DNA from 2 places in the Parasphingopyxis sp. CP4 genome. Region 2 is predicted to be linked to the other one. Evidence: predicted binding sites of a transcription regulator. Region 2 holds the regulator's gene; the other holds the start of a gene.
The links. Region 2 encodes LexA, which represses DNA repair genes until DNA is damaged. Its sites were predicted from a motif close to GTTCCNCNCTTGTTCT; they were not measured.
Positions count from the first base shown of each region.

Region 1: HFP51_RS03745 (ATP-dependent helicase) is a predicted target of LexA. The motif match lies at 9,602-9,617, and genes of this name have one in related genera.

Region 1 covers NZ_CP051130.1:787,447-803,344, forward strand. Annotated here, with positions in the region: gene HFP51_RS03705 (MerR family DNA-binding transcriptional regulator) at 1-77, shown strand, start outside; gene HFP51_RS03710 (acyl-CoA dehydrogenase C-terminal domain-containing protein) at 112-1,914, shown strand; gene HFP51_RS03715 (hypothetical protein) at 2,032-2,763, shown strand; gene HFP51_RS03720 (NRDE family protein) at 2,750-3,481, opposite strand; gene cysK (cysteine synthase A) at 3,494-4,414, opposite strand; gene HFP51_RS03730 (MFS transporter) at 4,411-5,700, opposite strand; gene HFP51_RS03735 (hypothetical protein) at 5,854-6,456, shown strand; gene HFP51_RS03740 (L,D-transpeptidase family protein) at 6,478-7,173, opposite strand; gene HFP51_RS03745 (ATP-dependent helicase) at 7,325-9,598, opposite strand; gene rsmD (16S rRNA (guanine(966)-N(2))-methyltransferase RsmD) at 9,900-10,436, opposite strand; gene HFP51_RS03755 (pseudouridine synthase) at 10,433-11,173, opposite strand; gene HFP51_RS03760 (thioredoxin family protein) at 11,279-12,016, shown strand; gene HFP51_RS03765 (MFS transporter) at 12,112-13,785, shown strand; gene HFP51_RS03770 (folylpolyglutamate synthase/dihydrofolate synthase family protein) at 13,819-15,129, opposite strand; gene accD (acetyl-CoA carboxylase, carboxyltransferase subunit beta) at 15,140-15,898, opposite strand, start outside.
Region 2 covers NZ_CP051130.1:1,133,097-1,148,994, reverse strand. Annotated here, with positions in the region: gene HFP51_RS05480 (Hpt domain-containing protein) at 1-126, shown strand, start outside; gene HFP51_RS05475 (hypothetical protein) at 236-1,474, shown strand; gene HFP51_RS05470 (DUF2336 domain-containing protein) at 1,529-2,659, shown strand; gene HFP51_RS05465 (sensor histidine kinase KdpD) at 2,656-4,029, shown strand; gene HFP51_RS05460 (citrate synthase) at 4,033-5,319, opposite strand; gene gltX (glutamate--tRNA ligase) at 5,333-6,766, opposite strand; gene HFP51_RS05450 (ComEC/Rec2 family competence protein) at 6,861-8,924, shown strand; gene lexA (transcriptional repressor LexA) at 8,918-9,574, opposite strand; gene HFP51_RS05440 (molybdopterin molybdotransferase MoeA) at 9,647-10,834, opposite strand; gene moaC (cyclic pyranopterin monophosphate synthase MoaC) at 10,831-11,301, opposite strand; gene trpC (indole-3-glycerol phosphate synthase TrpC) at 11,294-12,088, opposite strand; gene trpD (anthranilate phosphoribosyltransferase) at 12,085-13,071, opposite strand; gene HFP51_RS05420 (hypothetical protein) at 13,210-13,944, shown strand; gene HFP51_RS05415 (aminodeoxychorismate/anthranilate synthase component II) at 13,941-14,540, opposite strand; gene HFP51_RS05410 (M13 family metallopeptidase) at 14,692-15,898, shown strand, end outside.

The sequences.
Region 1 (15,898 bases), 350 kb from region 2:
GCCAGCGTCAGGACATCGATTCCTCAATTGCCGAGCTCGAAGGATTTCTCGAGCTGCTCGACGAAGTCGAGAGCTAAAACAAACAATACGCCTTTTTTGTAGGAATTCATTATGCCGACTTACACCGCGCCCGTTCGCGACAGCCAGTATGTGCTCAATCATATCGTTGGACTGGATCGCTATTCCAATCTCCCGGGCTTCGAAAACGCAACGATGGAGATGGCCGATGCCATCCTCACCGAAGGCGGAAAATTCTGCAGTGAAGTGTTGTTCCCGCTCAACCAGGTTGGCGACGAGCAGGGCTGCACCCGGCATGATGATGGGTCTGTGACAACGCCGGAAGGCTTTAAAGAAGCCTATAACCAGCTGGTTGAAGGCGGTTGGACAACATTGACCGGTCCTGAGGAATTTGGTGGCCAGGGCCTTCCGCACGTCATCGGCACCGCGATCGAAGAATATATGATCAGCTCGAACATGGCCTTTGCCATGTATAACGGCCTGACCATGGGCGCGACGGCATCGATCATGGCCAAAGGATCTCAGGAGCAGAAAGAAAAATATGTTCCCAAGATGGTCGCCGGTGAATGGGGCGGCACCATGAACCTGACCGAACCGCATTGCGGCACGGATCTTGGCCTTATTCGCACCAAGGCAGAACCCCAGGCAGATGGTAGCTACAAAGTGTCAGGTACCAAGATATTCATTTCGTCGGGCGAACATGACCTGACGGAAAATATCATTCATCTGGTTCTCGCCAAGACTCCGGACGCACCGGATAGCGTGAAGGGCATTTCGCTGTTCATCGTGCCGAAGTTCATCGTCAATGATGATGGTTCGCTCGGCGATCGCAACGCGGTCTCCTGTGGTTCGCTCGAAGAGAAGATGGGCATTCACGGAAATTCGACATGCGTCATGAACTATGATGGCGCGACTGGTTGGATGGTTGGCGAAGAGAATAAGGGCCTCGCCGCCATGTTCATCATGATGAATGCCGCGCGCCTTGGCGTCGGAACGCAGGGCCTCGCGATTGGCGAAGTCGCCTTCCAGAACGCCGTTGCCTATGCGCAGGATCGCCGTCAGGGCCGGGCGCTTACTGGACCGGCAGAGCCTGAAGAAAAAGCCGATACGCTGTTCGTGCATCCGGACGTGCGGCGGATGCTGATGGAATCCAAAGCCTATCTCGAAGGTGCGCGGGCACTGTGTATCTGGGGCGGCCTGCAGGTTGATCTCGCTCACAAGGCACAGACCGAAGAAGAGCGGCAGGTTGCAGATGACATGATCTCGCTGCTGACGCCGGTGATCAAAGGCTATGTCACGGATCTCGGCTATCAGATCGCGACTCAGTCCCAACAGGTCTATGGCGGCCATGGCTACATTCGCGAATGGGGCATGGAGCAATATGTCCGCGACGCACGTATCGCGCAGATCTATGAAGGAACCAACGGTGTCCAGGCGATGGATCTTGTCGGTCGTAAACTCGCCAAAGACGGTGGCCGCGCCATCCAGGCTTTCCTCGCCATGGTGGGCGAAGAAGTCGCCGAACTGGCAGAAGATGAAAGCGTCAATGCCGTCGCCTCGGGACTGGAAAAAGCCAATGGCGAACTGCGCGGCGCAACAATGTGGTTGATGCAGAATGCTTTTGCCAATCTCAACAATGCCGGCGCCGCTGCGTATAATTATATGCAGCTGATGGGTGTGGTGACGCTTGGCCTGATGTGGCTACGTATGGCCAAGGTGAGCGCCGCGGCAGTTGAGGCAGGCGCAGAAGACAAGGCGTTCCACGAGACCAAGCTCGTCACGGCGCGTTTCTTTGCTGAAAAGATTATGCCGGATGCTGCCGGGCTGCGCGCCAAGGTTGAAGGTGGCTCGGACAGTCTGATGGCGCTTGAGCCGGATCAATTTGTCGCCGCCTAAGCCGGAAGATTATCGACGAAGCGAGGCACGGTGTTGTTCGGTGCAGGGAGAGAGATCTTGCTGGACTGGACGGAACCGCGCGTCTCGCCTTAAAGACAATCGCTCGATTGAGGAGAAATGCGTTTGTCGCTGCGGCTTAAACTCGTTCTTGGTTTTCTGGGCATTATCGGCGCAGCGGTCCTTGGCTATTTCGGGACGATGGAGCTCGGCCTCAATCAGATTGAAACGCCGGAAATCGCATCCGATGACGATGGCGAAACCGACCTGGCAGAAATGACGCCGGGCGAGCGGCTATGCGCTGACCAGACGACAACGGACTCGATCCGCCAGCGAATATTTGCGCGCGCACGGACTGCCAGTTCAGATGATGGCGCGCTGCTCAGTCGGTTGGAAACCGGCACCGTCGCCAGAATGGAAAACCCCCGGCTGCTCGATTTTGATGAAGGACTGGAACAAGCGCGGTGCGAAGGGCGGTTGGTGCTCGAGCTGCCCCGCGGGACGGAACCGGCATTCAATTATAGCCGCCGTTTGAATGCAAGCCTTGAATATATCGCTCAACCCGCATCTGACGGACGCGGTCGCATCTATCGCATGAGCGGTGCCGACGACATGATCGATCGATTGGCTGATGCGGACCTCGTAACGCGTCGGGAAGCCCCAGAATTTGAAGACAAACCGCTCGACATTACGATTGATGACGAGAAGGATGAGTTCGAACCCGGGTTCGACGAACCCGCTCCGGGAGACCCGGGTTTTGAAGATGCCGACCTTCCACCGCCGCCGGAGGACTTGCTCCCACCAGGTATGGGCGAAGCAGTTGTGGATCCCGAAGAGACTAGCGCCAATTAAATCCGATATGCGTATCGCCTAGCGCGTTGCCATCCGGATCGTAGCGCCGCTCAATGATCTGACCTTCACCATGTCTATCCACTGCAACCACCGTGCTACAGCGCGTTCCATAAATGGGATTGCGAATGAAAATCGGGCTATGGCGGGCGCGCCTTGGTTCGACCTGCGGTTCGTCATCAGCGCGAAGGCCATCGAGCAGTGCACTATGGTCCCCGGATCCAGCCTCAAGCCAGACTTGCAATTGTGATTTTATCCGATCCGTCTTCGGCCAATTCTCTTCGGCGAGGCTGTTGGACAGCCCATATAGTCCCGGATTCAATGGGCTGATCTTTGGCTGCGGCCGATTGGTCAGTAGGTTCGCGATGCCATCACCAATGGCAATGACGTTGAACGGATTGAAGGCATCGAGTTGCGCTTCCGAGGGCTGACCAAATATCCCCGAACCATCGATCAGATCGGCGACCAATTGGCCGCGCGACGCCATTCCTGGCTGCGGCCCATCGGGATTGGCAACGTTGGTGACAACCGCGAAACGCCCCTTGTCAGAAATGCCGAGCCAGGTGCCACCCGCTTCCAGGTCGCGCCCGGCAATAACGTCACTTGGCGGTTCCCAGCGCGCCAAAGGCGCCGCGGACCGTGCATGCAACTCATCACGATTGCCGATCATGACGAGTTGCCAATCGGGATGGGCCTGCCAAGCGCAGGCTAGGACGCACATTGCGGTATCGCTCTACTGCTCCGGCAAGAAATCCGGGACGGATAGGTATCGTTCGCCGGTATCATAGTTGAAACCAAGGATGCGGGCGCCTGTCCCGATTTCCTCGATCTTCTGTTTGATGGCCTGGAGCGTTGCACCCGAACTGATCCCGACCAGCATGCCTTCTTCGCGTGCCGCGCGCGTTGCCATCGCCTTGGCGTCGTCCGGATCAACCTGGATCGCGCCATCAATCGATTGGGTATGAAGATTGTTGGGTATGAAGCCTGCACCAATTCCCTGGATCGGATGGGGCCCGGGTTGCCCGCCCGAGATTACTGGCGATCCAACGGGTTCCACTGCGAATGCCTTCATTTCCGGCCAATGCTGTTTCAGTACTTCGGCACAGCCGGTAATATGGCCACCAGTACCGACGCCCGTGATCATCACATCGACCGGAGAATCGGCAAAGTCTGCGAGAATCTCTTCGGCTGTGGTTTTGACATGGACGGCAACATTCGCCGGATTGTCGAACTGTTGCGGCATCCAGGCATTGTCATCAGCGGCGACCAGCTCCTGGGCACGCTCGATCGCGCCCTTCATGCCTTTTTCCTTCGGCGTCAGATCAAAATCTGCACCATAGGCCAGCATCAGGCGCCGGCGTTCAATCGACATGCTTTCCGGCATTACCAGTACTAAATCATAGCCTTTTACGGCTGCAACCATTGCCAGTCCGATCCCGGTGTTACCGGAGGTTGGCTCGATGATCTTCCCGCCCGGTTTGAGGGCGCCGGATTGTTCCGCGTCTTCGATCATAGCGAGCGCGATGCGATCCTTGATCGATCCGCCCGGATTGGCGCGTTCCGATTTGATCCAGACTTCGGCATCTCCGAACAGGCGCTGCATCCGGATGTGCGGCGTATTGCCGATTGTTTCGAGAGTATTACCCGCCTTCATGTCGTATTCTCCTGCAATGTCTGTCCGTCAGGCGTATCAAGCTCTTCGGGAACATCGAATGTCTTGGTCTTACGTAACGTCGGAAACCATGCGGTCCATAGTAGCACTGTCGCAATCGCACCGATACCGCCACCGACCACAGCGGCAACCGGACCGATAATCCAAGCGAGGCTGCCGCTGAAAAAGTCGCCAAACTCGTTAGAGGCGGAAATGGTCAGCAATGATACCGACGAAACCCGGCCCCGTTTTTCATCGGGCGTATGCAACTGAATCAATGACTGGCGAATATAGACGGAGAACATGTCCGCCGCGCCGACGACGAACAGGGCCGCCAATGACAAGGGCATAGAAGTGGAAAGTCCGAATACGATAGTCGCCAGTCCAAATATCCCCACTGCCCATAGCATCTTGGGCCCAACATTATTCTTGAGCGGTTTGAATGAGAACCAGAGTGCAGTGAGGGCCGCGCCCACGGCCGGTGCTGCCGCCAACTGACTAAGCCCCGTCGCGCCGACTTCCAATATATCGCGTGCATAGACTGGGAAGAGCGCGGTTGCGCCAGCGAGGAAAACCGCAAACAGATCCAATGTAATCGTCCCGAGAACCATCTTGTTCTGCCGGACGTACCGCAGACCGTCGATCACTTGGCCGACCGGATGCTGTGTGCCCTTGATCGCGGGTCGCGGCACAGTTCCGATTAGACTGAGCGCGGCAAATGATATGCTGAGCAGGATAACGACGGCTAGATAGGGTGCGGCCGGATCGACGACATATAGATATCCGCCAATTGCCGGACCAATAATCATGCCCGATTGCCATGCGATTGAGCTAAGCGCGATTGCGTTTGGCAGGACTTCTTTGGGAACAAGATTGGGGGCCAAAGCGCTGAGCGCCGGACCTGCGAAAGCGCGCGCAATTCCCAATAGGATTGCCACGCCAAACAAGATCGGCAAGCTGAGGATTGCGGCCCAGGTCGCCCAGCCGAGCGCGGCAGCACACAAAATCTGCAGCGCAACCATCGCCCGGGCGACTGTTTTTCGATCAAAACGATCGGCTGCTAGCCCGGCAAAAGGCGTGAGCAGGAATAACGGTACAAACTGCAACAACCCGATAATGGCGAGCTGACCTGCCGCGCCGCCGACGCTCATCCCGCCGTCGCGCGCGATGTTATAGGCCTGCCATCCGATAATCAGCATCATCGCATATTGGCCAAGCGTCATTGCCAGGCGCGATGTCCAGTAAGCGCGGAAATTATGGATCCTAAAAGGATGCGGGGCATCGGCCATGAACCGCGTCTAGGCCCAATCGCAGGGATACGGCAAGCGAACCAAGCTTGGCTCGTGGATAGCGCGGCTATCGATGGTGATTGCATTCGCAATCACATCTGTAGATAGCTTAGTCGCGCTCTGCGAAAAGCAGGCAATGCAAAGGGGATGGCAATGCGCAGGTTCATTACTTCGGTAGCAATAATTGGCGTGTTGGCAGGGTGTGCGCCCGCCGAGGAGGCGCCGCCTGAGGAACCAGTTGCTGCTGATGATCCGGTCATCGATGACGCATCCCAACAGCCGGTTACAGCTGAAGGCTGGGGGCCGTTGCTGATAGGCATGACACGCGATGAAGTGACTGCTGCGGTCGGCGATAAAGCGGATCCCAACGCCATGGGTGGGCCAGAACCTGAATTTTGCGACGAATATGAACCCGCTGAAACACCTGCTGGTCTCTATGTGATGATTGAACAGGGGCGATTGGCGCGCATTTCGCTTGGCGAGGGCACGGAAGTGCGGACGTCCGAAGGCTTAACAGTGGGCGATAGTGCGGCTGCGGTCAGAGAAGCCTATGGCGATGCTGTACAGGCCATGCCGCATAATTATGTCGACGCACCCGGTGAATATCTTTCAGTCTGGGCAACGGGCGAAGTCGGCGAGAACGGAACGTCTGACGATAATGCGCGCGGCATTCGCTATGAGATTGGCGAAGATGGCATGGTTCAGACCATCCATGCCGGCGGACCGGCAATCCAGTATGTGGAAGGCTGCCTGTAGGGCGTCCTGCAATAATTCAGACTAGATACCGACGACGCGATTACCGTCTACAATCGGCGATCCGCGGGTGATCAAAACACGCGTTCCAATTTCCGCTTCATTGAACAACAATTCAGCGAACTCGTCCGGAATACCAACGCAGCCGCGTGAGGCGAATCCTTCTTCGACCATGCTGCCATGGATGGCGATGCCATCATTGGTCAGGCGCATCATGAAGGGCATCGGAACGAAATAGAGGTTCGAGATGTGATCCCGATTCTTCTCGGTAATCGTGAAGCTGCCGGTCGGCGTCGGCGTGTCGTCATGACCATAAAGGATCACGGCGCGGCCAATCTCATATCCACCCTGATAGGCATAGAGCCGCTCGGCCTGCAGATCGACGATGATCCGAAGTTCGCCCTGCGGCACGCCTTCATTGCTCCAGGCATATTCCCCGAACTGCATATCGCCTTCGACCCTCAGCGGGCTGGTAATCCGGAAGCCATTGCCATCTTCTGGCTCAGAAACGGTATAAGAGGCTGGCTGCAGCATCGCTTCAACCGGCGATGCGCTGTTGGTTGCTGTCGCGGGCGTCAGTTCGACTTCGGCCACGACAGCTTCAGGAGTAGCGGCATCGATATCCGTCGCAGCAGACAGCAGTTGAGAACCGGCTGCGACGAGCCCAGCAGCCGCCAGCAATTTGAAACCAAGACCTAAACCAGATTGTGATGCCATCATGACACTCCCGCGAAAACCTGCGGATGATGGAGCATTTTAACGCTTTGGTAAGCAAGCCGGTTTGCGCCTTGTTTACCATGTTTTCGGCAGTTTTCTGGGGCTTCGCGTTAGCGAACTAGGTTACTGTGCCATGCTGGGACGGATTATTGGCTCAAGCCAGTTCGACAAAGCTGTCGAGCACTCTTTTACGGCCAGCTTTCTCGAATTCAATTTCGAGCTTGTTGCCTTCGATTTCTTCGACGGCGCCATAGCCGAATTTCTGATGGAAGACGCGTTGGCCAATGGCGATGTCTGATCGGGGCTTTGCAGCGAAGCTTGCCGCGCTGGCCTTGGCTTCCATGACCTTTGCGGTACGGGGCAGGGTGCCAGCCGCGGCCGCGCGCTTCCATCCAGGACCCCGCTTATCCGCGCGCGTGACATTGGTGAAAGGATCGGATTGTTCGGACCAATTGGCGCGCCACAAGGATTCTCCGCCCGTCATGCTTGTTTCGGCGTCGATATGATCTTCCGGAAGCTCGCCAATGAATCGGGATGGAATTGAGCTTGTCCATTGACCGTAGATCCGGCGATTGGCGGCATGGACGATCCGGCAGAGCCGACGCGCACGCGTAATCGCGACATAGGCGAGACGGCGCTCTTCTTCGAGGCTTTTGGCGCCACCTTCGTCGAGCGATCTCTGCGAAGGGAATACACCTTCTTCCCAGCCAGCGAGGAATACCGTGTCGAACTCCAATCCTTTGGCGGCATGGATGGTCATGATCGTAACTTTCTCCGAGTCACGATCCGCATCATTGTCCATCACCAGGCTGACATGTTCGAGGAAGGAGCCGAGTGTATCGAATTCCTCCATCGCGCGCGTTAGCTCGGAGAGGTTTTCCAAACGACCGGCAGCCTCGGCCGATCGATCATTTTGCCACATAGCCGTGTAGCCGGATTCATCGAGCACCTGACGGCACAGTTCAGGATGCGGCAGGTCATTCGCCAGATCACGCCAGCGGCCAAAGTTTGTCATCAGCTCGCCGAGCGGATTGCGCGCTCGGGCGGTTAGTTCATCGGTATCGAGTATCCGCGCGGCGGCGAGGCTAAGCGGAATATTCTCGCGCCGTGCATGACCGTGGATCATCCCAACGGCCTTGTCGCCAAGGCCTCGTTTCGGTGTGTTGACGATGCGCTCAAACGCCAGGTCGTCCGCCGGTTGCACAATCACGCGAAGATAGGCCAGCGCGTCGCGGATTTCCTGACGCTCATAGAAGCGGAAGCCACCGACAATGCGATAGGGCATTCCAATCTGGATGAAGCGATCCTCGAATTCGCGTGTCTGGAACTGGGCCCGGACAAGGATCGCGACATCGTCGAGGGTGCCGCCCTTTACTTGATGGGCTTCGATTTCCTCGCCAATCCGCCGGGCTTCTTCCGGACCATCCCACACGCCGATGACCTTGACCTTCTCGCCATCGCCACCTTCGGTCCAGAGTGACTTGCCAAGCCGACCGCCATTATGATCGATGACGCCCGCAGCAGCCGACAGGATATGCTGGGTCGATCGGTAATTTTGCTCGAGCCGCACGACCTTTGCGCCCGGGAAATCCTTCTCAAATTTGAGGATATTGGCGACTTCCGCGCCGCGCCATGAATAAATGGACTGGTCGTCATCGCCGACTACGCAGATATTCTTCCGTTCCTGCGCCAATAGCCTCAGCCAGAGATATTGGGCGCTGTTCGTGTCCTGATACTCGTCGACCAGGATATATTTGAAACGTTCTTGGTAGAGCTCAAGCACATCGCGATGCTGTTTGAGGATCACCAGCATATGGAGAAGAAGATCACCAAAATCGCAGGCGTTCAGCGCTTTCAGACGATCCTGATAGGCTTGATAGAGCTGTTGCCCCTTGCCGTTTCCATAGGCTTCGCTCTCGTCAGCGGTAACGTCCGTCGGGAGCCATCCCCGGTTTTTCCAGCGATCGATTAGGCCTGCGAGAAGCCTTGGCGGCCAGCGCTTTTCGTCAATCTCCGCGACCTGGATCAGTTGCTTGAGCAGGCGGAGCTGATCATCTGTATCGAGGATCGTGTAATTGCTCTCAAGGCCTACAAGTTCGGCATGGCGACGCAGCATCTTGGCGCCGATCGCATGAAATGTCCCCAGCCAGGGCATGCCCTCAACATCCTGTTCAAGCGCCCGCGCGACGCGTTCCTTCATTTCCCGCGCTGCTTTGTTGGTGAAGGTGACCGCGAGGATTTCGGATGGCCACGCCTTGCGGGTCCAGATCAGATGGGCGAGCCGCGCTGTCAGGCATGCTGTCTTGCCGGTGCCAGCACCAGCGAGAACAAGCAGGGGGCCGTCGGTTGTCAATACCGCTTCGCGTTGCGGTTCGTTTAAAACCCGCAGATAGGGCGGTTCAGAGGGCTGCTCGGCAGGATCGGTCACCCGTGAACAGTTAGGGAACGAATTCCATCGCCGCAAGCGGCTACCCTACAGTTCTCAACTGGAATATCGCCCGCGCTTTTTCGCGCCAATAGTTTTTTCCATAACCGGGGTAATCGGGCAGGTCTGCCCAGTCGATGCGTGCCGCTGCCGCCAGGGCGCGCGCCAGGCTCTCATTATCTGCTCCGTGGTGTTTCTCCTGTCTCATCACGTTGCTCCTCTCTGCGGACTTTTGCCCGTACTGGGGTAGTCGCAAAACGGTGATTGCCCGTCTGTGACGGACGACACGCTCTGGAAAGAAACTCTAAGTTGCGCGAAACAGCTGAAGTTGGGATTTACCGAACGTCTTCATGGCATCACGGGTGAGGCCGGGCAGGGTCGTTTCAAATCCAGGTTCAGTCTCAATGCTTAGCCATGCCGATGGTGCTATCCAGCCTCGCTCGGTGAGTATCGGGATTGTGGCTTCGACCAATCCCTGACCGTAGGGTGGGTCGAGGAAGATCAAATCGCAGGGATTGTTGGCGGCGTGAATCGCCTCAACTGGGCGGGTAATAATATCGGCATTTGCACCGAGCGATTTGATGTTTGTCCGAAGTGCACTGACCGCTCCGCGATCGCGCTCGACAAGTGTACAATGGGCGGCGCCCCGCGACAGGGCCTCCAGCCCGAGCGCACCGCTTCCCGCAAACAGATCGGCAACGCGTAGATCTTCAAAGCTGCCCAAACGGCTTGCAAGCATCGAGAAAAGCGCCTCACGGACGCGATCCGTGGTCGGGCGTGTGCCATCGCCGGGCGGCGCTTGGATCGTCCGGCCGCGCCATTCGCCGCCGATGATCCTCATTTGAGGGACTTGCGGAACTTCACCAGATCGTGCTGGCGGATTTGCTCAACACCCCCTTTGGGGATGTCGCCGAGATAGAAGGGGCCATAGGCGGTGCGGATCAGTCGACTGACCTTCAGACCGAAATGTTCAAGTACTTTGCGGACCTCGCGATTCTTGCCCTCGGCAAGCTTCAGCTCAATCCATTGGTTGCGGCCGGTGCGCCGTTCAAGATTGGCGTCGATCGAGCCATAGCGAACGCCATCGATCGTAATTCCGTCGATGAGCCGTTCCAGCTGTTCCTGGCGGATATCACCAAAAGCGCGCGCGCGATAAATCCGGTCCACCCCGGTTGAAGGCAGCTCCATCTCGCGTTTCAGCCCACCGTCATTGGTGAGCAGCAGCAAACCTTCGGTATTCAGATCCAGGCGGCCAATGGGCATCAGCCGCGGAAGGCCTTTTGGGAGTTTGTCGTAAATCGTTGGGCGACCTTTGGGATCTCGCTCAGTCGTCAGCAGCCCTGCCGGTTTATGGAAACAATAGAGCTTGGCAGGGATCGGTTGGCTGACTGGATTACCGTCGACAGTGACGCCATGGAGCGATTTCACCAGAGTTGCTGGCGTGTCGAGCACCTTACCATCAATCGCAATGCGCCCGGCGGCAATCATGCGCTCAACTTCCCGGCGAGACGCGACGCCCGCGCGCGCAAGCAGCTTTGCGATACGCTGTTCGTCTCTCTGTTTTCGGGGCCCCGGCATGATGCTGCTGTAACCGTTTTTCGCAAGATTGCGAATATCAGTGTGAGCTTACAGATATTGGAGCGTGTTATGCGGCTATTGCGTCACATCGGAATTGGAGGAGCCTTGGCTGTTGGTTTGTCTGGGTGCAGCGGCGCTCCGGAACAGCCTGTCGCGATTGAACCAACAGATATCGTACTTGCTTCGGCTCCGGCCGCTCCCATCTCCATTGAGCTTTTCACCAGCCAGAGCTGTTCTTCCTGTCCACCGGCGGACAGATTGGTCGGCGAGCTTGTCGATGATCCGAACCTCGTCATCATTTCCCGGCCTGTCACCTATTGGGATCGGCTCGGTTGGCGAGATACTTTGGCACGTGAAGAGAATACGCAACTCCAGCGCCATTATGCCGACACCCTGTCCCGGGGTGGTGGGCGATCATATACTCCGCAGGCGGTAGTCGGCGGGCGGATTGGCTTGGTCGGGTCTCGTCGTGGCGAGCTTGAAGCCGCGATTACCGAGGTCGGAGAAGACGCATCGGATATATCAGTCGATGTAACGGGAGACGCCGATAACGGCTTTCGCGTATCGCTGAGCGGTCCGGCCAATCGGGAAGCCATCGTCCGGCTATTGGCCTTGGATAGCAGCGAAACGGTCAGCATAGGACGCGGAGAAAACGGCGGACGCTCAGTTACTTATACCAATATCCTCCGCGCCGAGCAGGATCTTGCGCGGTATTCCGGCGGTTCGCTGGATATCGAGATCGGCCGGGGCTTAGTGAGCGTTGACGGCAGTGATCGGTATGCGATCATTGTACGCAGCGAAACAGGCGGGCCGATCCTCGCCGCCCGATATCTGGGCAGTTAGTCGAAAAATCGCGTCCAAGCGTGGATAACAGGACTATCCATCGCGACATTTGTCGTTAAGTTCGCGCCACATTGAGGGCGGGAGTGCAAAGTCTGATGGCAGAAGAAAAACTCACGGGTTTTCGATTGCTGGGCGCAGCAATGAAGAACCGAAAGATGGGCTTGATGCTCGTATTCGGTTTTGCTGCTGGGCTGCCCTACGCGCTGTTGCTTGGCACCCTATACGCCTGGCTGTCGACGGCCGAGGTTGATCTGGAAACCATGGGCGTCTTTTCGCTCATCGGGCTTGCTTATGCGTTCAAATTCTTGTGGTCGCCTGTTGTCGATAGAGTTGAACTGCCGATCCTTGGCAAGTTGGGGCGAAGAAAAGGCTGGTTGATTGTCACGCAGACCCTGCTTGGCGCCATTCTGATTACGCTATCGCTTCTAAACCCTTCAACGTCACTAGGTTGGTTTTCTCTGCTTGCAGGAATTGGCGCATTTGCCTCTGCCACTCAGGACATTGTGATTGATGCATGGCGCGTTGATGTCGCGGACGAGATCGCAACATTGGATATTCTCTCAACTGTGTACCAGCTGGGTTATCGGATTGCGGCACTGGCGGGCGGTGCATTGGCACTGTTTATGGCAGATGTTGTGGGTTGGCCTTGGGTCTATGCCGGTATGGGTGTGGCGATGTTGCTAATCAGCGCAGCGAGCTGGGTGGCACCAGACACACCAAGACCAGCCGAAAATGTGTTTGTCACAGAGCTCCGCCAGCCAGGCTCCTTGACACCTAAGGTTCGAAGCTATGCGCTTGGAATAGTATCAGTATTTTGGCTTTGGGCGTTGATTACCGTGATTGTATTCATGGTTCGATCATTGGGATCAGACCCTGCTTCACGTCCCAACCCAACGGATTTTATCCAAGTTTACGGACCGCTGATTGTGATCGCTACCGTCATTGTGCCTGCGATCATTGCGGCAGTCCTGGAGTATTGGCGGCGATCCGGAAAATTTCTCACGGATAGTAACGTCCCAGCACAGAATGGCATCGATCGTATGGTCGATCACGGATATGTTGCGCTGCTGCTTCCTTTGTCGGAATTAATGGGCAGACTTAGGTGGGCTGCAATCCTCGTCTTGGGTCTAATTCTGACGTATCGGCTTACCGATTCAATCTGGGGGCCTTTCGCCTATCCCTTTTATCTGGATGAGCTCGGTTATACGAACAGCGAAGTCGCCATTGCGTCGAAATTCTTTGGTGTCGCTATGACTATGCTGGGAATCTCCCTTGGCGCAGTTCTTTTTGCACTAATTGGTCGTATGCCAACGCTCATTATCGGCGCTGCAACAGCGGCAGCAACGAACTTGCTCTACGCTGAATTGGCTCTGGGTGGAGCAATGCTCGATGCGTTTGGCCAGCTGACTGGGCTATCCTGGGTTTTTGCACAATTTGGTGCGGATGAGCGGATGTTCAGGCTCATGCTTGCGATTGCCGGTGAAAATCTGGCTGGCGGATTGGCCGGCGCGGCGTTCGTTGCCTATCTTTCATCGATTACGAGTAAGACATACAGCGCTGTCCAATATGCTCTCTTGTCTTCTTTGACCTTCTTGGTTGGCGCCCTTGGACGAGGAGCACTGGGCGAAGCTATTGAGATTTATGGCTATGCAGACATTTTCCGCTTCACGGCCGCTTTGGGCATGATCGCGGTTATTCTATGTTCATTTGAATGGATGCGATACCGCCAGGAAAACGAGAATAGGGAGCAGGCGCCCGCGACGGCTTAGCGACCCGCAAACTCGGCTGAACTCCTGTCAGAGCTAATCAGGAATATTATCGTTCAGCCGTAGGATTTCGCCAGCCAGATAGAGCGAACCCGAAATCAACAGCGGGTGATTGTCGGCAAAATCCCGTTCGGCAAAGGCCGCGATTGCAGTCGGAATATCCGCTGCGGATCGAGCGCTTACGCCGCTATTGGACGCAATCACAACCAACGCGTCTGGATCATGGCTGGCATGGCCGTCTACCGGTACGAATATCGCCGAGCGGAGATTGGGCAGCGCGCGCAGAAAGCCCTCCGCATCTTTGTTGGAGAGCATGCCAAGGATCAGATGCAGGCCATCTTCATCCTCAAAATGTGCGGCTATCGCATTCGCTGCCAACAAATTATGTCCGCCATCCAGCCAGACATCACGGGTTCCGGCCACGGCTTCAATTAGCGGCCCGGGTTCGAGTTTCTGCAAGCGTGCCGGCCATTCTGCCCAACCCATTGCCGCCCGTAACGCGCCTTCGGGAACATCGAGCGTTTGTTGATGAGAGAGCATGGCCAAGGCAAGCAGCGCATTGTCCGTCTGATGATCGCCGGGCAGTTTGGGGAGCGGCAGTCGAAGCCGTTTGCTGTGATCGCGATAATGGAGTTCGCCGCGATAGGCGGCTCCGCGCCAATCGCGCCCACGCGCGATCCATTCCGCGCCATTGGCGGCCGCTATCCGAGCGATAGAATCTGCAAGGGGCTTGTCATACTCCTGCGTAATGAGTGGGCGACCACGCTTCGCGATCCCGGCTTTCTCTGCTGCGATCCCAACAATATCCGCGCCTAGAAACGCCTCATGGTCAACACCGAGATGGGCGATACCGGTAACAAGCGGGCGATCGATCACATTGGTTGCATCCAGCCGCCCGCCAAGGCCGACCTCGATGACGCACGCATCAGCGTCTGTCCGGGAGAAAGCGAGCAAGGCGGCAGCTGTGGTGGCTTCAAAAAAACTCGGGTCAATTCCCTCGGCCTGATCCAGCACTTCTGCGAGCAAGGCAGCAAGTTCGCCATCGTCAATAAGCGTGCCGGCAATCCGTATGCGCTCGTTGAACCGCACCAGGTGTGGGCTGGTGTAAACATGCGCTTTGAGACCCGCTGCCTCGATGGCGGCACGCAGAAACGCGCAGGTCGACCCTTTGCCATTGGTACCGGCAACATGAAAGACGGGCGGGAGACTAGCTTCCGGATTGCCGAGCCGATCGAGCAAGGCCGTTATCCGCTCAAGGCCCAGCGTATCCCGGCCCGGAGAGAGCAGGGCGAGGCGGTCTAACTGTCGCTGAACCGCCGGATCATCCGAACGGGCATGATCGGGCATGGCGCTACGGTCAGGCTGCTCGTTTGCCCGGAGCGAGAAAATCGATCAGCTGGGCCAGGGTGTCCCGGAGCTCCTTTCGCGCCACGATCATATCCAATGCACCATGGTCGAGAAGATATTCTGCGCTCTGGAAGTTATCGGGCAGTTTCTCGCGGATCGTATTTTCGATCACCCGGCGACCGGTGAACGCCAGCAGTGCCTTGGGTTCTGAAATCTGGACATCGCCCAACATGGCATAGCTGGCCATGACGCCGCCAGACGTCGGGTCGGTCAGTACGACAATATAGGGCAGGCCGGCCTCACGCAGCTCCTCAACAGCAACCGTCATCTTCGGCATCTGCATGAGGGAGAGCGCGCCTTCCTGCATCCGCGCACCGCCCGATGCGGTGAAAACGATATAGGGGCATTGGGCTTCAATCGCAGCGCGGGCTCCGCGCACAAAGGCTTCGCCGACGGCAAGGCCCATGGAACCGCCCATAAAGGCGAAATCCTGAACACCGATAACAGCGGTCTGGTTCTTGATCGTACCCTTTGCATTCAAAAATGCATCCGTTTCGCCGGTCGCAGCGCGGGCGGCTTTTAGTCGATCAACATAGCGTTTCTGGTCGCGAAACTTGAGGGGATCTTCCTTGACCTTGGGTGCCGGCAAAACTTCCCAGCTATGATCATCGAATAGCTGTAGGAAGCGCTGCATCGGTCCGATCCGGCCGTGAAAGCCGCATTCGGGGCAGACCGACAGATTTTCCTCATATTCCTTGGTGTAGACCAT
Region 2 (15,898 bases):
GATTTGATGGTCCTCGCCAATCAGGCCGCAGAGGGCGCCCCATTTGATCAAATGCTGCTTCATCGCATCGATAAGTCGCTTGCCGGCTTTTCGAACAGCTTCGATTTTGGCGACGAAAGCGAATAATTGACGTTCGCCGCGCAGGCGAAAAATCCCCCGATTTGCAGTCCAGATGCCTTTCCAAGCAAGGCTTTGTAAGCCTATTCCGTGGGCGGATGGCAGCGGAACGGAACTTATGGCTTTTGCGGCGCTAATCGCGGCCTATCAGGAAGCAGAAGACGGCGCTGCCGGGCTTCGGGCAATGCTGCCAATGGCTGGTCGCAGCCTTTTGGAGCATCAGGTTCGCCGGGCGATTGAAGCGGGCGCGAGCCATGCTGTCGTGCTTGTTGAGCGGGTACCCGCCGAACTCAGTGCCGCACTTGATCGATTGAAGCGCGATGGAATTGCGGTCCGGCTCGCCCGCGATCCAATGGATGCCGCCGATCATTTTCATCCCGAGGAAGCTGTGCTGCTGGTCGCTGACGGGTTGGTGGCGGCACCAGATTGTTTTGAGGCGATGGCAGCGCGGACAGCGCCGACCATTTTGGTTGTCGCCGACACACCAGACAATACGGAGTTTGAGCGCGTCGATGCCAGCCACCGATGGGCGGGACTTGCGCTGACGACGGTCGAGAGCGTTGCCGCGACGGCGCAGATGCTCGGTGAGTGGGATCTGCAATCAACCCTGATGCGGAGGATTGTTCAGGGCGGAGCAGACTTTCTGCCAGTAGATGGCGATGCCGGTGTTGTCGTCGACGCGAGTGAAGCCGTCCTGCTGGCCGAGGGCAAGGATGATAGCCGCGATGCCGGGCATACCATGTTGCGGCGAAACAGCGTCCAGGTTGAAAGTTGGCCCGAGCGGTTTCTCTATGGCCCGATTGCGATACGCGTTGCGCCGATGCTTCTCGATCGTCGGTTGGACGCGATTTGGCTTCGCGGCTTCGCGATCCTTCTTACCGCGGCAGGGGCAGCGGCAATCTGGATGACGTGGCTTTGGACCGGGCTGATCTTGCTGCTGCTCGCCGGTCCGATTGATGCCATTGCTGGCCGTATCGATCTCGCCCAGCTGCGCGATTATGAGGGCAGCTGGGAGCTGCGAGCGGTGCGCGGCTTTGCCCAGGCGACCGCGATGTTGGCCATGGGCAGTCTTGCTTGGGCCGAAACAGGAGAAGCAGCCTATCCAGTGATGGCAATCATGGCGATCTTGCTGCTCGTTCTGGCACGACGTGCGAGCGTTCAGATCCGCAAATTTCCCAATTTTGAGAGCCGTTTGATGCCCTGGCTGGCCGACGGAAACGCGGCGATTTGGCTGATAATTCCATTTGCCGCAGCTGCTCTCTGGTATTACTGGCCTATCGCGGTCGTAATTTATGCCTATATCACACTGATATTACAGCAAAATATCATCAGAGAGGGCGTTCGCAACCGAGACTGAGCTCCTGAAACAAGATTAGCACGGTCTTAACGACGTTTCGGCTATGTCTCTGCCATGTCTGATCCGGCCAATTCTGCCCCGGAAACTGCCGACGAGCGCGCTGCTGCGTTGCTCGCGGCGGCCGCGCGCGCGTCCTATGGCCGATCATTTAGTGGGTATTTGTCCATTGCGGCCCTGATGCGGCCAGAGGTTGTGCGGCTCAGCGAAGTCGAACGCCGGGTAATTCGGGAGATGCTGCTCGGCTTGGTCGAACAGATCGAGCAAGAGCTGCGCGCCCGTATCTTGGCCTCACCCGATTTGGAGACCGTTGAAGAATTCACCGCATCGTTGAGCGCACCCCATATCGCAATTGCCTGGCCGGCGCTTTCGGCCGCCGAGCTGCCTGATGACACCGAACTGGCCAAGCTACTGGTGCAGCGTGCCCGAGCCTATACGATCATCCGTTACTTGCGACGCTTCGGGAGTGTCGCCGAAGACTCAGTAATCGAGCAGCTGACCGAACACACCGAACCTGCAATCTCGGCAAGCGCAATGAATCTATTGATTGCTGAGAGTCGATCCAATGATCGCTTCGATGACCCGCGTCTTGGCCGGGCTGATTTACCTGAGCCTGTTGCCCGTCGGTTGATATGGACAATCGCTGCGGCAATTCGCGATTATGGAAAGCGGTTTGACGAGCTCGATCAGGCGCGGCTTGAAACCGTTGTTACCTTGGTGGCGGGCGCAATGGTTGCCGAGCATGATGACACTTCAGCGCTTGCCGTCGCTGCCGAAACACTTGCGACTGCGTTGCAAGATGCTGGATCTGTCGATCCCTCACTATGGGTTGAAGCCGTGCACGGGGCGCGGCTGCATCTCTATGTCGCGATGGTGGCCGTGCGTGCTGAGATTGAGTTCGAAGCGGCCTGGGACATGATATCCATGCCCGATGTGGCGACGCATATGGTTTTGCTCAAATCCATCGGTGTCGATCGCGATACCGCTTCCCAGTTAGTGACCATGATAAGCAGGGCAGTTTCGCAAGACGAAGCTACGGCCGACAATCACGCCGCGGCGTGGATCGAAACATATGATACGCTGGACGCGACGAATGTTGAGGAGGCGATGCGGGCATGGCGGGTAGATCCGGCCTATCGCAGTGCCCTGTCGTACCTCTCGTCCGCCAATCGAGGCGCATCGTCATGACGGATTTCGGAGCCTCAAATGCCGTGTCCGTTGGACGGGTCGACAATCAGGGATGCCTTGTTGCTGCTGATCCCCTGTTGGAAGATCTTCACGAGGGTGCAGGCGGAGTGCCGGGTGGCAGCCTCGCAATTCCGCAAATTGCGGCTCTTGCAAAACTAGCGGAAAGGCTGGGCGTCGCCGTGTCGCGCAGCGTCATTGCGGCGAAGGGTGATCGCGATGTTGAGCTACACATTCAAGCCGAGCCCGATAGCGAAGGGGTTAAGCTCGCGATTGGCGGATGGGTCGAGCGGGACCCAATCTCACCTGAGGGCGGCAATGACGGCTTGCGAGACCATGATTTTTTGCGGGCAGATGCAGATTGGCTTTGGGAGACCGACCATGCGTTGCGACTGACGGCGTTGTCACCGGATGCCGAGGCCGCATTAGGGTCGCTCGATCCCTATATTGGCCAACCGCTTACCGGGCTGTTTCGCTTTGTCGAAGGCGTTGATGGCGCGCTCCCGATTCTCAACGCCCTGGCTGAGCATCGTCGGTTTGCGCGGCAAGAGGCAGTGCTTCGCCCCGATGGAGATCAGCGGGTTGAGCTGACGGCGGTTCCCTTGATTGACGGAGCTGGACGCTTTGGAGGATTTCGCGGTACCGCAACTGCGCAGGCTGCAGAGGCTGTTGCCGTTCAACCTGCCGCAAATGATGCCGAAATTCCGGATGCCTTCGGGCGCCAGATCGACCGCGCGCTGCGGGCGCCGCTCGACCGGATCGTGGCCAGTGCACACAGTATCGAGGCGCAGCTCGAGGGGCCGATCCGTGGCGACTATGCCGAATATGCGGGCGATATCTCGCGCGCCGGACGCCACTTGCTTGGGCTGATCGATGACCTTGTCGATCTCCAGGCTGTTGAGCGACCAGATTTTACGCCCGAAGTGCAAGATATCGATCTCGCCGATATCGCTCGTGATGCCGCCGGCTTGCTTTCGGTGCGCGCCAGCGAAAAGAAAATCCGTATCGACCAACCGGCAGATGACGAATCTTTGCCGGCACGCGCTGACTATAAGCGGGTGCTCCAGATTTTGGTGAACCTGGTGGGCAATGCTGTGCGCTTTGCCCCGGAGGATAGCCAGGTCTGGATCCGATGCGAGAGCGAGGGCGATCTTGCAGCGGTGATCGTTGCTGATCAGGGACGCGGAATATCGGCTGAGGATCAGCCTCGCATTTTTGAGAAATTCGAACGGCTATCGGCCAGTGAACCGGGCACCGGGCTCGGTCTTTACATTGCGCGGCGACTTGCGCGCGCAATGGGCGGCGATATCGATGTCGATAGTGCCCGCGGACAGGGCGCCCGCTTTGTGCTGACCCTGCCAGTCGACGCTTAGAGTTTAGCGGCTGCCAATCGGCACATAGTCGCGCTGTTCCGGGCCGGTATACAGCTGACGCGGGCGACCGATGGTTTGTGCGGGATCCGAGATCATCTCGTTCCACTGCGCTACCCAGCCAACCGTGCGGGCAAGTGCAAACAGCACCGTGAACATCGTCGTCGGGAAGCCGATGGCTGACAGGATTACACCCGAATAGAAATCGACATTCGGGTACAGCTTCTTCTCGATGAAATAATCATCTTCAAGCGCGATTTTCTCAAGCTCGCGCGCTACATCGAAGATCGGATCGTCGACGCCCAAAGTGTCGAGCACTTCAGTGGCCGTCTTCTTCATGACCTTCGCGCGCGGATCGAAATTCTTATAGACGCGGTGGCCAAAGCCCATCAGGCGGAACGGATCGTCTTTGTCCTTGGCGCGCTTGATATATTCCGGAATACGGTCTGGCGTGCCGATTTCGCGGAGCATGTTGAGCGCCGCTTCATTGGCACCGCCATGAGCGGGACCCCAGAGGCAAGCGATGCCGGCAGCAATACACGCGAAGGGATTGGCACCTGACGATCCGGCCAGGCGGACTGTCGAGGTGGATGCATTCTGCTCGTGATCGGCATGCAGGATGAAGATCTTGTCCATCGCATCTTCGATGATCGGATTGACCTCATATTCTTCAGCCGGAACGCCGAACGTCATGCGCAGGAAATTGCCGGTGTAGGACAGGTCATTATCCGGATAGAGGAATGGCTGACCGATCGCATATTTATAGGCCATCGCCGCAATCGTCGGCATTTTTGCGATCATCCGATGCGAGGCTATAGTGCGCTGCTCAGGGTCGGAAATATCTGTCGAATCGTGATAAAATGCAGATAGCGCACCAACGACACCGCACATGATGGCCATCGGGTGAGCATCGCGGCGGAAGCCGTTATAGAGCGTCTTCAATTGCTCATGCACCATCGTGTGCAGCGTGATCGTCCGCTCGAAATCGACAAATTCTTGCTGTCCGGGAAGCTCGCCGTTGAGGAGCAGATAGGCGACTTCCATGAAGCTCGACTGTTCGGCGAGCTGTTCGATCGGATAGCCGCGATGGAGCAGGATACCCTTGCCACCATCGATATAGGTCAGACCGGATTCACAACTGGCAGTCGATTTGAAGCCGGGATCGAAGGTGAACAGGCCTGTCTCGGCGTAAAGCTTGCGAATATCGACGACGTCCGGGCCGACCGTGCCCGAATCCACGCTATATTCATGCTCATTGCCATTAACCGAGAGTTTAGCGCTGTTGTCACCCATATATTCGCTCCTGCTATGCCGCCTGATCGGCGATCCGCGCCAATGACTCCTCACGACCGAGGAGCAAAAGCACATCGAAAATTCCCGGCGATGTCGCACTTCCGGTCAGCGCCGCGCGCAGGGGTTGCGCAACCTTGCCCAGCTTGAGTTCGCGGGCGTCGGCAAAGTCCCTGACGGCGGTATCCAGCCTGTCTTCCGACCATTCCGCCACCCCTTCAAGATGTGGCAATAGATCGGCGAGCAACGCCGGCGCCTCATCCTGTAGCAGCATTTGAGCCTTCTCGTCCAGATTTAGGGGGCGAGTGCGAAATAAAAATGTCGCACTGGCACCCAAATCGGCGACAGACTTGGCCCGAGGCTTGATGCTTTCCATGCTGCGTTGCAGCAATTCAAGCTCTTCATCGGTAATATCACGGCCCAAATCGGCGGCAATTGCCGGTGTTGCCAGATCAGCAAGCCGGGCATTGTCGGACTCTCGAATATAGTGGCCGTTGAGGTTCGTTAGCTTCTTTACGTCAAACCGCGCTGCAGACTTGCCGACCCCATCAAGATCAAACCATTCGATAGCCTGTTCCTGACTGATTATCTCGTCATCGCCATGGCCCCACCCGAGGCGCAGGAGATAGTTGAAAACGGCTTCTGGCAGCATTCCCATCTCATCGCGATAGGCTTCAACACCCAGAGCGCCGTGGCGCTTGGATAGCTTGGCGCCATCGGGACCGTGGATCAGCGGCACATGGGCGTAGATCTTTTGGGGCCAGCCCATCGCATCGATCAGCGCGCGTTGACGGAATGCATTGTTGAGATGATCGTCACCACGGATCACATGGGTGACGCCCATGTCATGATCATCAACGGCAACCGCGAGCATATAAGTTGGCGTTCCGTCGCCGCGTAGCATGACGAAATCGTCGATCTCCTGGTTGCGGACTTTCACCCGGCCTTGCACCGCGTCTTCGATTATCGTTTCGCCTTCGATCGGCGTCTTGAGGCGAATAACGAACGGCGCGCCGTCAGGGGCTTCCGATGGATCGCGATCCCGCCAACGATTATCATATCGGATCGGTTGTTTCGCCGCGCGCTGTTGCTCGCGCATCTCCGCCAGTTCTTCCGGCGTCGCATAGCAGCGATAGGCATTGCCGCTTTCGAGCAGCGCGTTGGCAACTTCGACATGCCGGTCCGCGCGGGAGAATTGATAGATCTCGTCGCCGTCCCAATCGAGGCCGAGCCAACGCATACCATCGAGAATCTTCTCGATCGCATCATCGGTAGAGCGTGCCTGGTCCGTATCTTCAATGCGCAGCTTGAACTGACCGCCATGGTGGCGGGCAAAAAGCCAGTTGAAAAGGGCGGTTCGCGCACCGCCAATATGCAAATATCCGGTTGGTGAAGGGGCGAAACGGGTCACAACACCTTCATTATTAACGGCTTTTTCTATTGCGCTCATGGGCGCGATCTCCAAGACTGCTATTATGCGGGGAATATTGGGAGCGCGGACTAGCATAGCCCCTGCCGGGCGACAATCGGCGCTGGTGCGTCTGGTGTCCGGAATAGAAGATCGATTGCAGCTTGAGCGCGACCAGATACCGCTTTGGCTGCCAGTGGCTTTAGGGTGTGGAATTGCCAGCTGGTTCGCGCTGGCTGACCGTTCGGCCTGGATTGCATTCATCATGCTCGCATTGGCTGTTGCCTGCGCTTGCTTTGCGTTGGGACAGGGATTGCGGATTGTGCGGATCGCCGGGATTGCGGCGATGATGATGGCGCTGGGCTGTATCCTCATCTGGATACGCGCTGAACGGACCGACACCGAAACGCTTGGCCGGCCAGTGGCGAGCGACTTCACCGCCCAGGTTGTTTCCGTCGAGCATCTGCCCGCGCGCCAGAGCATACGCCTGCGACTTAGATCTCCGAGCGACACATCCCTACCGGTGCAGTTTCGCGTGAATATTGATGAAGATGCAGCACCGGACGGGCTGGCGGCGGGCGCATGGGTTGCGCTTGAGGCGCGCTTGATGCCGCCTCCGCGCGCGGCAGTTCCCGGAGCCTATGATTTTTCCCAGCGCGCCTGGTTTGATGGGATCGGCGCGACGGGCCGCGCATGGGGCGACGTGCGGATCGTCCGGGAAGCCGAGGGCGGCAGCTGGCGCGGTTGGTTGGAAGCGCAACGCACGCGGCTCGCTGCGCATGTTGCGGACCGCGTTGGGGGGCGAGAAGGTGCAATCGCCGCGACACTGGCCACCGGCGATCGCGGACGGATTGCCGAAGAGGATGCGGATGCGATGCGGCGCAGTGGCCTCGCGCATCTTCTGGCGATCAGCGGACTGCATGTGACGGCGGTGATCGGTGTGGCGATGTTGTTGGTGCTCAAGACATTGGCTCTCAGCCCAAGACTGGCGCTGAATCTACCTCTTATCGTCATCGCGGCGGGGGCAGGAGCCTTGGCAGGCCTTGCCTACACTCTGTTCACCGGGTCTCAGGTGCCGACCGTTCGCGCCTGCATCGCAGCCATGCTGATACTCATCGGGGTGGCGATGGGGCGGGATGCGATTACCTTGCGCCTGGTGGCGACGGGCGCGCTGATTGTGCTGTTGCTTTGGCCGGAGACGTTAGTTGGGCCAAGTTTCCAGCTGAGTTTTGCGGCCGTGACTGCGATTGTCGCTTTGCACGAGCATCCGCGTGTAAAACGGCTCCTGTCGCGGCGTGATGAACGGTTTTTCGCCAAAGTGGGGCGTTTCACGCTCGGCCTGTTGCTGACCGGCATTGTCGTTGAGATCGCTCTGATGCCGATCGCCTTGTATCATTTCAACAAGGCTGGCCTGTATGGCGCGCTCGCCAATATCATCGCCATTCCATTGACGAGCTTCGTGATCATACCATTGGAGGCTCTCGCGCTGTTCCTCGATATGTTTGGCCTTGGCGCGCCGGTTTGGTGGATCGTGGGACAAGCGCTCAGCCTGCTCATGACCCTGGCCCATTCAGTATCCGAGACGCCCGGCGCAGTGGCTCTGCTCCCGTCGATGCCCATCACTGCCTATGTGGCGATGATCATTGGCGGGCTCTGGTTCCTGCTCTGGAAGAGTGCGTGGCGGTACTGGGGGTTGCCTATAGTTATGTTCGGCGGCGCTTGGGCGTTAGTTTCGCCAGCACCGGACATTCTCGTCACCGGCGATGGTCAGCATATGGCGATACGGCAAGCGGATGGGCGTCTTGCACTATTGAGGCCGCGCGCTGGCGATTATGTGCGCGACATCTTCAACGAAACATCGGGTCTGGAGAGCGAGGCTGGAGCGCTCGACGATCTACCGACCGCCTGGTGCAATCCCGATAGCTGCCGTACCACGATATGGTCAGGCGGACGCCAGTGGAGGATCTTTGCCACGCGCAGCAGCTATTATCTGCCCTATCCCGAACTCATGGCGGAATGTTCAGCTGCGGATATCGTGGTGAGCGATCGGCGTATGCCGGACGGGTGCACGCCGCGCTGGCTGCTCGCCGACAGGGGCTTTCTGCAGGAGGCAGGAGGCCTCGCGATCCGGCTTTCGCCGGCACATATTGAAACCGTCCTTACGCCCGGCGACGATCGGCCGTGGCGGAGATCTCAGTAGCGGCGCAGCAAGCCCGCGAGAGTTCCCTGAATCGCAACCTGTTCCGGCGCATAACGCTGCGGTTCGTAGTTGCGGTTGGCAGGATCGAGCCGCACCATCGAACCTTCGTGACGGAAGGTTTTCAACGTGGCTTCGCTCTGGTCGATCAGGGCGACAACAATCTCGCCCTCGCGCGCCGTGCTCACCTTGCGGATCAGCGCATAATCGCCGTCTAGAATGCCTTCGTCGACCATCGAGTCTCCGGCAACTTCGAGGGCATAATGCTCCCCGCTACCGAGAAAGGCGGCCGGTACACTCAAGCTTTCCTGGCCTTCAATGGCTTCGATCGGCTGACCGGCAGCGATCCGTCCATGGAGGGGCAGATCGAGCACGTCATTCGCCGCGACCGGCATGAGCTTCGGAGCGGCGGAAATTGGCGTGACAGCAGCACCCGATTGATCCGGCATGCGGACAATTTCAAGGGCGCGCGCGCGATTGGGAAGACGACGAATAAACTCTCGTTCCTCAAGCGCCGAAATTAGCCGATGGACACCCGATTTTGATTTGAGATCAAGCGCATCCTTCATTTCCTCGAATGAGGGAGAAATGCCGGTTTCGGCCAAACGGTCGTGGATAAACATCAGCAGCTCATGCTGTTTCTTTGTCAGCATTGCCTTCGTCTCCTCCATTTTTGTTCCATTATGGAACGAACGGGGAACGTGTAGGAAACAAAAGATTCGCTGTCAAGCGAGCGGAAGGATGTCCACTGGATGACCTGGCTCGGCAGCTTCACCGTCCGCAGGGCGGCGGATCAACAGTTCGGCCTGGGCGAGCGCATTCAACGCTGCGCTACTTTGCTGATCGAGCGGGCGTACCCGCCCACCATCCCAGCGACCGCGGACGAATTCCGTTCGCTTTCCCACCGCCGGCATGGCTGCACCCAGCGTTGCCGACTGAAGCTGGGGAAGCGGACTGGACGCACCAGACAGATGCGCAATCATTGGCTCAAGGAAGAGCTTGGCCGTGACAAATGCCGAGGCGGGGTTGCCGGGCAGGCCAAGTACAACCGAACCATTTAGCGTGCCGGCCATGAGCGGCTTCCCGGGCTTCATCGCGATGCGCCAGAAATCGATCGATGCGTCTGCTGCTTCAAGAACGGGCCGGACCAGATCATGATCGCCAACCGATGCCCCGCCGATGGTCACGATGATGTCCGAACCGGATGCCGCGTCCAGCGCGTCCGATAGTGCCTCACGCGTATCAGCGACGATACCGAGATCATTGATTGTTACAGGCAGACCGCCGAGCTGCGCGACGAGCATCGGTCCGTTCGATGCGGGCAGCTGGGCGGCACTGGTGGATACGCCAGCGGGAACCAGCTCATCGCCAGTCGAAATCAACGCCACGCTAATAGGGCGGCGAACGGCGAGTTCCCCATGCCCGCCGGCAATCGCCAATGCGAGCGCCGGAGATGTCAGCCTGACACCCTGTTGGAGCAATATGTCGCCATCGGCGAAATCGCGACCCGCACACCGCACATTGCCGCCCTGTCCAGACGGACCTTCGCCGGTCATGCGGAGAGTGTCGCCATCGCGGTCGGCTTCTTCTTGCACGAGCACAGTGTCAGCCCCCGCGGGCATGGCCGCGCCAGTAAAGATGCGGGCAGCTTCTCCCGGCTCCAATGTCTGGTCGAACGGCCGGCCTGCCGCGCTCTCACCGACGACTGTCCATGGACCCGGGCGTTCATCAAAGCGGATCGCATAGCCGTCCATGGCTGACAGATTGACCGCCGGCTGCGTCCGCCGAGCGACAATACTTTCCGCTAGCCAGCGGCCCGCAGCAGCGGCAATCGGCACAGTTTCGGTCTCTACAGGTGCGGCCAGCGCAAGCAGGCGCTTTTGTGCGTCCTCAACGGGAAGCAGGCCGCTCATTCGGCCGTCCAGTCGCCCGATCGGCCTCCGGACTTGGCGAGCAGCCGCGTTTCGCCGATCACCATGCCCCGATCCAATGCCTTGGCCATGTCATATACTGTGAGGAGCGCGACCGACACGGCGGTAAGTGCTTCCATCTCGACGCCGGTTCGGTCGGTTGTTTTGACCGTGGCGGTGGCTGTGACGCTGGCCTCGTCGAGCGCCAGATCAAGCGTGACGCCAGACAGTGCCAAAGGATGGCAGAGCGGGATCAATTCGCTCGTCTTTTTGGCGGCCATGATCCCGGCCACGCGTGCCGTACCGAGAACATCGCCTTTCTTTACATTGCCGTCGCGAATGGCAGACACCGCCTCGCTCGACATGGTGATACGCCCGGTCGCCGTCGCTTCGCGCGCCGTGCCGGACTTGTCGGACACGTCCACCATGCGAGCCGCGCCGCTTTCATCAATATGCGTCAGATCAGCCATGGCCGGTCAATAGCATGCGAGTGGCACTTTCGACATCCGCCTGTCGCATCAATGATTCACCAACCAGGAAAGCGCGAATGCCGCTCTCGGCCAGCCGATCGCAATCCTCCTTCGTCGCAATGCCGCTTTCGGACACGAGGAAATGCGTATCCGGAACGCGGGCGGCCAGCCGTTCGCTCGTCGAGAGATCGGTGGTGAACTGTTTGAGGTCGCGATTGTTGATGCCGATCAACGTCGATTGCAGGGCCAGAGCGCGATCAAGTTCGGATTCGTTATGCACTTCCACCAGCACATCCATGCCAAGATCCAGAGCGGCATCTTCGATCTCAGCCATGGCCGCATCATCAAGAGCGGCCACAATGATCAGGATCGCATCGGCACCAAGCGCGCGTGCTTCGGTAACTTGCCAGGGATCGACCATGAAATCCTTGCGCAGGGCAGGGAGGGTGCAAGCCGATCGTGCAGCAATCAGATAGGCATCCGATCCCTGGAAATAGGCTTCGTCTGTCAGCACGGAGAGACAGGCCGCACCACCGGCTTCATAGGCAGCAGCATGGGACGGCGGATCGAAATCTTCGCGGATGAGCCCTTTGGACGGGCTCGCCTTCTTCACTTCCGCGATCAACGCATAGCCAGTATCAGCCTTGGCCTTGAGTGCTAGCAAGAAACCACGGGGGCTATCCTGCCCAGCCGCTTGCCGTTCCATATCCGCGAGCGAAACTGCGGATTTACGGCGCGCAACCTCATCCCGCTTCACGGCGCAGATTTCGGCTAGCTTGTCGCTCATCGATAGTCGATCCAGCGGTCGAGCAAATCTTTGGCGGCACCATCGTCGATGGCCGTCGCCGCTTTTGCGACACCATGTTCCCAGCCACCTACCTGTCCGGCCACGAGCAATGCGCCTGCTGTGTTCAGGAGTACAGCGCTCCGATAACCGCCATCTTCACCATCCAGCAATCGACGCAGGGCCGCCGCGTTAAACTCGGGATCGCCGCCGCGAATGGCTTCGATTGGATATTCGGCGAGTCCCGCAATGTCGGGCGTGACGCTGTCTCCAACATCGACCCCGCCAAAGCTGCGGATCCGGCTCGGGCCCGAGATGGAAAGCTCGTCCAAACCTTCTTCGCCGGACACTACCATCGCGCATTCAGCGCCCAGTTGGCGCAACGCTGCCCAGTAAACCGTGACATAGTTAGGGCGGGCAATACCGATTAGCTGTCGTTTCACGCCAGCCGGATTGGAGATCGGACCCATAAGGTTGAAAATCGTGCGCTTGCCAATGCGTTTGCGGATCGGAGTAATTCGGCCCATCGCCGGATGATGGTTCGCCGCATGGAGAAAGCAGATGCCTAGATCGGCAAGACTGCGCTCTGCGACCTTACCGGCATGATCGAGATCGATGCCGAGGGCCTCCAGCGTGTCGGATGCACCCGCCTTGCTTGATGCAGCGCGATTGCCGTGCTTTGCTACCGGCACGCCGAGCGACGCGACCAAGATCGATACGGCAGTAGAAACGTTCAACGTATGCTGGCCATCACCGCCGGTACCGCACACATCGATTGCGCCTGGCGGTGCGTTGATCGCAATCAGGCGCTCGCGCATCGCGGTCGCAGCCGCCGCAATCTCAATCGCGGTTTCATCGCGCTCGGTCATCGTGGTGAGGAAATGCTCGATTTCCTCTTCGCTTGGCTTGCCATCCAGCATGTCTGCAAAGGCCTGGTAAGCATCGTCTTCGGAGAGCGGCTTGGTGGGATCGGGCAAAATGGTCATGGGGCGGCCTCAAAGCATGGGGCGACCGGAAAGGCCAGATAGAAAATCTGCTCGAGTGAAAGGTCCCGCACACAGCGGCGGGCAGATATGCTATGACCATGCATCAGGTCGCTGGCATGGCAATCATGGAGACAAGTGATGAGGGTAATCACATTTCTGGGTCTGGCGGCGCTATTGGTGACCTCTGGATGTGGCGGTGAAATCGAGCCGCAAACCGAAGAGGTGTTACCGGTTGATACTGGCGGCGTGGCCGCGACCATTACCGTGTCGGGGACGCCCGGCAACTGCACCTTTGCCTGGAATGGGCAGCCACTCTCTTCTGACGGTATTGGCGTTCGCGCTGTCGTCGTGATGAGTGATGCCATCGATCAAAATGGCGGCGTCTACAATATGGTCGAAGATGATATTCCAATTCTTCGGTTCGAAGCGGCGGCCGATGCTGCCTTTCATTGCACGTCGATCGCTGTGGGCGTTGCGCGCTCGACCGGTATTGCCGGCGGAACTTTGCGCACAATTGATTCGAATATCGAAGTGAATTTCTTGTTCGAGATACCCGATGTTGAGGGCAACCCCCAGCGCGTCGTTACCGCGCTAGGCGAGAGTGGCGAAATCCGAGTATCGGGTCGTGATGTTCCGCTTGAAGACTTGGGCAGTGAGATAATCGCCGTGCCGGGCGACACCACTAGCGGAGCTGGCACCTTGTTCCTTTTGCCGTCAGCCAATACGCGTTTCGATCGGGTGCAAGCGGCAGCGGATGCCGTGTTTCAAGCCGGTGGGCGAGCGACCCTTGCCACCTGTTTCCATCCGAATTTCGATGTCGCGCGGCCATCGGGCCAGATCGGCGCGCCGCTGCCGGATTGTTTGGAGGATTAAGCGGCGTCGCTGATCTTTGCGGGTGTCAAACCCGCGAGCCGCATGAAATTGGCGAGCAGCGCATGGCCATGCTCTGTCGCAATGCTTTCGGGGTGAAACTGGACGCCATGGATCGGCAGGCTTTCGTGGCGGAAGCCCATCACGGTGCCGTCCGGCCCGCGCGCATTGATCTTCAAGCACTCCGGCAGGCCATCTTCCGGAACAATCAATGAATGATAGCGGGTCGCTGTGAACGGGGAGGGGAGATCGGTGAACACGCCAGAACCATCATGCTCCACGGCCGAAGTTTTCCCGTGCATCAATCCGCCTTGAATGACCCGGCCACCGAAATGCTGGCCGATCGATTGGTGCCCTAGGCACACGCCCAGCACGGGTTTTTGAGCCTCAGCACAGGCGGCGACCAGATCCAGGCTGATGCCAGCCTCATTCGGAGTGCAGGGACCCGGCGAGATCAAAAACGCCGATGCCCCGGAGGAAATCGCTTGCCCGGCGGATATCGCATCATTGCGTACAACATCGGTTTCTGCGCCCAATTCGCGCAGATAATGGACAAGGTTCCAGGTAAAGCTGTCATAATTGTCGATAACCAGGATCATGCGGGCCTGCCTATCCGCTTCGTCCGGTGCCGCCAAGACCTGTCATTCGCAGATGGATGGCGTTCGCTTGCAGAACTCCGCTGTACTAGTTAGGTAATGCACCAGAAGAAAATTTCATTTTGCTGACCATTCAGACTTTCAGGAGTAATTTATGCTCACCCGTTCTCTCGTCCTTGCCGCCGCATCGGCACTTGCCGTTGCCACCGCGACACCCGCCCTTGCCGATCACCATGCCGAAACGGCCGAAGCGGCAACGCCCGCATCTGGCAGCGCTGAAATTGGAAGCTGGGGTGTCGACCTCGAGGCGCGCAACCTGAGCATCAATCCGGGTGACGATTTCTATCGCTATGCCGGCGGAACCTGGATGGACAATACCGAGATGCCCGGCGATCGCTCACGTTACGGATCGTTCGATATCCTGCGGGAAAGCGCAGAACAGCAGGTTCTCGCCATTTTGACCGACCTTGCCGCCGATCCGGCCGCCGCTGGCCCAGTCGGGCAGATGGTTGGAGATTTCTACGGGTCCTGGATGGATGTCGATGCTGTAGAAGCACGCGGCACCGCGCCGCTCGCGCCTTACCTGGCGCGGATCGATGCAGTTGAAGATCGCGCCGGACTGCTCGAACTATTTGGTTCGGTCGGCTATTCAAGCCCGGTCGGCGTTGGCACGATTCCGGATCCGGCCGATCCTTCGCGCTATATCGCCTTTGCCGGCCAAGGCGGGCTGGGCATGCCGAATCGCGATTATTATCTGAATGAAGACGAAGAATATGTCGCGTTCCGCGCGGCCTATCGCGCTTACATTATCCAGCTCCACGAGCTTGCCGGAATTGCCGATGGCGAAGCGCGGGCCGATCGGATCATGGCGCTCGAAACCCAGATGGCCGAGAGCCAGTGGGAGCCGGCTCGCCAGCGCGATATCCAGCAGATTTACAACCCGATGAGCCGGGAACAGCTTGCCGAACTCGCTCCGCAATTTGACTGGGCGAACTGGCTGGACGGGATGGGTTTTGCCAGCGTCGATACCGTCGTGGCAGCGGAAACGACGGCTATTACGGCGGCTGGTGAAATGCTCGAAAGCGTTCCGCTTGATACATGGAAGGAATATCTGACCTTCCACTTCATCAACGATAATGCGCAATTCCTGCCGCGCGCCTTCGATCAGGCACAGTTCGAATTTTTCGGCCGCACATTGCGCGATACGCCGGAGCAGCGCGAACGCTGGAAACGCGGTGTGTCCTTTGTGAATGGCAATGTCGGCGAAGCAATCGGTCAGATCTATGTCGATCGCCACTATCCAGCCGAAGCACAGCGCCAGATGTCCGAGTTGATCGTGAACCTGCGCGCTGCCCTGCAGG